2 regions of the Spirosoma aureum genome follow, and region 2 is predicted to be linked to the other one. Evidence: riboswitches for the same ligand, from Rfam matches in the RefSeq annotation. Region 2 holds a riboswitch; the other holds the start of a gene.

Region 1 (3,421 bases), 120 kb from region 2:
TTCAGGATGTCATTACGAAACCTACGTTTGATCAGGCCGAATTTGACAAATACAAACAGCGTCAACTCCTCCAGTTAACCCAGCAGAAAGAGAGCCCGCGAGGAGTGATCAACTCGTACTTCAATCGGTTTGTATTTGAGGGTCATCCATATGCAAACCCTATTACGGGAACGCCAACGGCCGTGTCGGCCATTACGGCTAATGATGCCAGACAGTTTTATCAGAAGAATTATACTGCCGATCGGGCCGCTATTGCCATCGTGGGCGATTTCAACACGGTAGCGATGAAAAAACGGATAACCGACCTGTTCGGCAACTGGAAAACAGTGGCCGCTACATCGCCCAAATTAACCGAACCGACGGTTGCCTTCGATAAGAACCGGGTGTTGCTGGTCAACAAAGACGATGCCCGCGAAACAACGTTTCTGATTGGCGGTAAAGGCATTACGCAAAATAACCCCGACTTTATTCCGGTAACGGTTGTCAACACCATTCTGGGCGGCCGATTTACGTCCTGGCTAAACGACGCACTGCGCGTCAATTCAGGCCTTACCTACGGAGCCGGAAGCCGATTCGGCACCTTCCGCAACAGTGGAACGTTTGCCATTTCGACGTTTACAAAGGTCAGCACCACCACCGAGGCCATCGACATGGCCCTCCAGGTTCTGGACAGTTTACATCGAACAGGTATTGACGAAAAAACACTCCTTTCGGCGAAAAACTACGTAAAAGCCGACTTCCCACCCCGCTACGAATCGGCCAGTGAGCTAGCGAATCTGCTAACGGATATGTTCAGTCTGGGCTTCGATGAGTCGTTTATCAACAACTTCCAGAAGAACGTCGACGGACTGACCGTAGCCAAAACCCGGCAAATCATTGACCAGTATTTCCCTAAAACAAACCTTCAATTCGTACTCATTGGCAAAGCCGATACAATTCGGGAGAAAGTAAAAAAATACGGAACCATCACGGAGAAAGAAATAAAAGCCGACGGATTTTAGGAAAGTCTTCAGTGAGTAGTCTTCAGTGGGCAGTTGACGGCAGGCAGCTATTCAGAGCGCAGTGACTGTAGACTGCCTACTGCCCACTGAAGACTACTCAATGCCTACTTTCATCCAATTTCTCTATCTTTGCCCCGCGTTTAAGGTTTACCCGATCAGAAAGGGTAATTAAAAGGGAACACCGGTGTAAATCCGGGGCTATTCCCGTAGCTGTAAGTTCTAGTGACCAGCCAGCAAGACAAAAGCCACTGTCTCTCGACGGGAAGGCCTTGTTGGTAGAACGAGCCAGAAGACCTGCCTCAAACGAATTCATGATTCGAGCTTTCGGGTAAAAAGCCGGGGATGAAAGACATGTTTCGGTTGGGTGGTCTGATCACCTATGCGGTCACAAACGGGCCAAAAGCGCTGTTTGTCTTTTATTTCAGTTTCCGACAGCTCATTACTTAATCTCAGTTTAGCTGATTAATGATGAGCAAAATCATTACTTTATTCTCGGCCTGTCTGGCCGTATCCTGTCTGCCTGCATTGGGGCAGGAAATTCCTCCATCGTCTACAACCCGTTCGCTTCAGTTGGATGCCGTAACGGTAACGGCCAACAAGATCGAGCAAAAACTCTCGCAAACCGGTAAGGTCGTTACGGTATTGTCAGATTCTGTGCTACAACGTTACGCCACGCAATCGGTCAGTGAACTGCTCTCCCGGCAGGCTGGTCTGCAAATTGTGGGTTCTAATGGGCCATTAGGCACCAATCCTGACATTTATCTGCGGGGCGCTTCGGCCGGAAATACGCTGATTCTGTTAGATGGCCTGCCCGTTTATGACCCATCCGGAACCGCCAACACATTCGACCTGAATCTGCTTACGGTCGGAGAATGCGACCGGATCGAAATTCTACGGGGAGCGCAGTCAACCAGTTACGGGTCCGATGCGGTGGCGGGCGTAATCAATATTTTTACGAAACGGGCAGGGAACAATGCCGTTGGCAACAAACCGGTTGGCGTTACGGCTTCGGTCAATTACGGGACGTATAATACCTTCCGGGGAACGGTTGGCGTGAGCGGTCAGACAAGCCGACTTTCCTATAACGTCCAATACACACGGCTGTCTTCAGACGGGTTTTCGGCTGCCACCGACCGCACGGGCAATCAGAATTTCGACAACGACGGTTATAAACAGAATGCGCTACTGGCCAATCTGACCCTACAACTCACATCGCGTCTGAGCTGGAAATTACAGGGCATGACAACAGGCTATACGGCTGATATTGACAACGGTGCTTTCGCCGACGAAAAAGATTATATCTACAAGAACCAGTTTAAGCGATTGGCTACTGGTCTGGAATACAAGCACAAACATGGCCGATTGATGATCAATTATGGCCTTAGCGACAGTCGTCGAACGTATAAAAACGATTCAACAAAAGTTGAGTCGGGCGCTTCTGAACTTTATTCATCTCAGGAGTATGGCGGCATTGCTCATTTTGCCGAGATCTATCATAACCTCAAACTGGGTTCCTGGGGCGAATTGCTGACGGGGGCCGATTATCGGTTCAGCAATACGGATCAAAGCTACTTGTCGATCAGCTCGTTTGGGCCGTATCAGTCGCCCCCTATCGGTGCCGACACCGCCCGGATCGGGCAGGTAGGCGTCTATGCTACGGGGATTCTGACACCTTACCAGGGTTTATCCGTTGAATTAGGTGGCCGGTTTAACCGCAATTCGCTGTATGGTAACGTATTTACGTATTCCTTCAATCCGTCGTACCTGATCTCTGACCGGATTAAAGTATTTGTCAATCTGTCATCCGGTTTCCGGGCTCCGACGTTATACCAGCTGTTTTCGCCCTATGGCAACAAAGCGCTTCGTCCCGAACATAGCTGGTCGACGGAAGCGGGCGTACAGCTATTTACCCGTAGCCGAAACGCCTGGATACGTGCCGTCTATTTCGACCGGCAGATCAAAGACGTACTGTTCTTTGAATCGCTGAATTCAGCTCCGTATGGCCGCTACATCAACTTCGACCGCCAACATGATCATGGCTTGGAAGTAGAAGCGCAAACCGAACTGAACAAACTGACGCTATCAGGGAACGTTATGCTGCTCACAGGTGAGGTGAAGACAAACGTTGCGGGTCGCGATACGACATATAATAACCTGTTCCGGCGTCCGAAAACGCAGGTGAATCTAACCGCAGGTTATCGGTTCATTCCGAAACTGTTCGTTTCAGCAACAATTCGGTCGATTGGAGAACGTACCGATCGATTCTACAACAGCGAAACATTCAATACCGACAACATAACGCTGGCCGCTTATACAACGGTCGATCTCTATGCAGAAGGGAAACTTACCCCCATGTTGCGCCTGTATGCCGACGTTCGTAATGTATTTGACCAAACGTATTACGATATTTACGGCTACAA
Region 2 (3,421 bases):
ATCATTGGTAAATCGCTTTTCCAGCCGGAATTGCGTCGCTAACCGTCGCGAATCATTGGCCTCCGTATAGCCAGTTGCCGATTCATTCCGGATAGTTGGCAGATAACCACCCGTACGCTGTTCATTTGACCAGATCAGCCCCGCCGATACAGTCATGGTGGCGTTTGGATACCAGAATAGTTTGGGTTGCAGCGTAGTACGGGCCGTTTGGGGCAGATCAGAAAACTGGTCGTGGTTCGGGTCGAAAGCACGTTGCAGATTACGGGTAGCATAAAGCGTAATCCCAATTTTATCGTTTCGCTGGGCATAATACCCATTCAGATCAAGGCCCAGCGCCGACGTGCCGTTGATCAGGAATGACAGGTCGCGTTGACGAGTCGGTTCTTTCGTAACCAGATTGACCAGCCCCGCAATGGCTCCACTGCCATATAACGTAGACTGACAGCCTTTCACCACTTCCACCTGTTTCAGGTTAAGGGGTGGCACCTGCATAAGGCTCAACCCACTCGAAAAACCGCTGTAAAGTGGTAAGCCATCCTGCAACAGTTGCGTGTAGCGACCATCGAGCCCCTGAATCCGGAAGGTTGCATTGGCCGACATAACCGATGTCTGTTGAACCTGAATGCCCGGACTTTCACGTAGAATCACGGCGATGTTGGCCGGTTGCATATTGGCTTTTTCATCGAGTTCTTCGCCGTCAATAACCTCAACGCGAGTTGGTTCGTCGGCTACCGTTCGGCCGCTGCGGGTAGATGAAACGGTAACCTCTTCCAGGGCTTCTTCGGAGGTTTCGAGCGCAAAACGAATTGTATCGCTGATGGGTAAATTAATCGTTTGCGTAACAGACAGGAAACTCACCGCCGATGCCCTGATTTTATAGGAGCCAGCAGTTGGTAGCCGAAGCTGGGCGTTTCCGGCCGTATCGGTAACTGCGCCGTTTGTGGTGCCTATGATCAGGACGGTAGCACCGGGAATCGGTTGGTTTGTGGTCGCGTGGCGTACCGTAATGTGTAATGTATCCTGCCCCTGAGAAGCCGTGGTTCGGAAAACAGCTGCCAGAAGCAATAGGAATAGAAAAACGTTTTTCATGCTGTCGGATGAATACAATGGAACAATTCAGCCAATGGATGATTGGCCGTGATGAAATCCATGAAAAACGGTTATAATTTGGGCGGCTGCCAGACGGATTGAATTACATCCGCATGATTGGGAGACTGATACGCAAAAAACTGACGGATGGGAAAAAGGGTCGTCAGCTTAACCGACAGGCTGTAGCTGAAAATCCGGGGAATGGAAAAGCCAGCGCAGGTGGCGCAGTGGCAAAATGGACTGCAAGGTGCTTTGTGCCCATGATCATGATCGTCGGCCGGATGAGGAACTTCAGTGGTAGACGCGATACGCTCATGCGCATGGCAGTCGGCATCCGGACAGGGGAGACCCGCCAGCAGCAACAGCCAAAACGAAAAAAGGTATACGACCAACTTCATACGCATAAATGTAAAGCATGAGTTAATGCAACAGGTAGTCAAAAACGTTAACAGAAGCAGATAGGGGGCATTATGTTGATTTATTCCTTGTTTTTACCGGGCCAATCCAGTTAGTTTGCCCCAACGTTCTTTGTTTTCCGTCAAACAGGCTATGGTTTTCCTGAGAGCTTCAGGAAATTAAAAAGGAATCGTGTGAGAATCACGAGCAGACGTTGCTACTGTCAGTGACCGTTAGAAAAGGGTTTGCCCTCGATGTCCATTGTTCCAACAGCGGTTCGCCGTTGTGAAGGGATGAGAAGGACGGCAAATACCGTCACAAGCCAGGAGACTTGCCTTAGCCCTGCTGATTGCGCCTACACGCTATTAGGCTTCATCAAGATTGACCGCTTCTTCTTTTCTCTTCTTACGGCGGGGATGGGGGTGGTGTGTCGTGTTGATAAAGTACTGGTAAAGTGATAGGCGTATGGAGTTCGGCAACGAACGCGATCAATCATTTTTATCAATTAACAACATGATCGCACACAATCTCGGCTATCCACGAATCGGTAGCCACCGCGAACTCAAAAGGGCCTGTGAACAGTTGTGGGCTAACAAAATCACGCGTCAGCAATTGCAGGAAATCGGTCGGCAAATCCAACAGACCAACTGGCTGACTCAACAGCAGGCTGGCATTACGCTGGTTCCCTGCAACGACTTCTCGTTCTACGACCAGGTACTGGATATGTCCCTGACCGTAGGAGCCATTCCGAAGCGGTTTCAGCCGCTACTCGACCGGCCCGACGTTGACCGGCTGACGCTTTACTTTGCCATGGCACGCGGGTATCAGCAGGATGGTCTGGACCTGAAAGCGATGGAAATGACCAAGTGGTTCGATACCAATTATCATTACATCGTTCCGGAGTTTACCGCCGATCAGTCGTTTGAACTCTTCTCCAATACGATTTTTACTGACTTTGAAGAAGCGCAACAAACACTCGGCACAACGCCCAAACCCGTATTGATCGGCCCAGTGTCGTACCTGCTTTTGGGTAAAGAAAAAGAATCTGGTTTCGATCGGCTGGATTTGCTGGATCGGTTGTTGCCGGTTTATGAACAGGTATTGACCCACCTTCAGGCGCTGGGAGCTGACTGGATTCAGATCGATGAGCCTTGTCTGTCACTCGATCTGACCGATCGGCAGCGGGAAGCCTTTGCTGTAACGTATAATCGACTGAAAGGCCAGTTTTCCCAACTTAAATTCCTGCTGGCCTCCTACTTCGAATGCTATGGGGCTAATCTGAATCTGGTGGTTCAACTGCCCGTCGATGCCCTGCATCTTGATCTGGTCAGGTGCCCAAGCCAGCTGGAGGACTTATTGAAAACCGATTTCGTCAATCAACAGACCCACCTGTCATTGGGCGTGGTAGATGGGCGCAACATCTGGATCAATGATCTGGAGCGGTCCCTGACTATGATCCAGCGGGCAGCCGCTGTGATAGGAGCAGAGCGCCTGTTACTTGCGCCATCCTGTTCGCTGCTGCATGTTCCCTGTGATCTGAATTCAGAAACCAATGGAAAGAGCCTGACGCCCGAAATAAAGCAGTGGCTGGCCTTCGCCCGGCAAAAGCTGGATGAGGTTTCCACGTTGGTTACACTGTTCCGGGAACCGAATAACGGGCAGGCAACAGAAGCCCTGGCCGCCAATCAGGCCGCTTTGTCTTCCCGCCGACAGTCTCCGCTAATCAACCGCCCAACCGTGCAGGCTCGTCTCGCCTTGATGACAGATCAGGATGCCCGTCGGCATGGAGCGTTCGCCCAGCGCCAGGCTCTGCAACATCATCGACTCAAATTACCATTATACCCAACAACGACGATTGGGTCGTTTCCGCAGACGGATGCGGTCCGGACCAACCGTGCCAAATTCAAAAAAGGCGACAGGACGTTGGAACAGTATG

What was found. A riboswitch is a leader RNA that binds a small molecule or an ion and turns the genes downstream of it on or off. The one in region 2 is predicted to bind cobalamin.
Region 1: another riboswitch for cobalamin. It lies ahead of G8759_RS27100 (TonB-dependent receptor plug domain-containing protein); the one in region 2 lies ahead of metE (5-methyltetrahydropteroyltriglutamate--homocysteine S-methyltransferase).

The regions. Positions count from the first base shown of each region.
Region 1 is NZ_CP050063.1:6,822,387-6,825,807, forward strand. Features, by position in the region: gene G8759_RS27095 (M16 family metallopeptidase) at 1-1,001, shown strand, start outside; cobalamin riboswitch at 1,128-1,317, shown strand; gene G8759_RS27100 (TonB-dependent receptor plug domain-containing protein) at 1,467-3,421, shown strand, end outside.
Region 2 is NZ_CP050063.1:6,942,391-6,945,811, reverse strand. Features, by position in the region: gene G8759_RS27595 (TonB-dependent receptor) at 1-1,089, opposite strand, end outside; gene G8759_RS27590 (DUF6660 family protein) at 1,161-1,487, opposite strand; cobalamin riboswitch at 1,623-1,838, shown strand; gene metE (5-methyltetrahydropteroyltriglutamate--homocysteine S-methyltransferase) at 1,999-3,421, shown strand, end outside.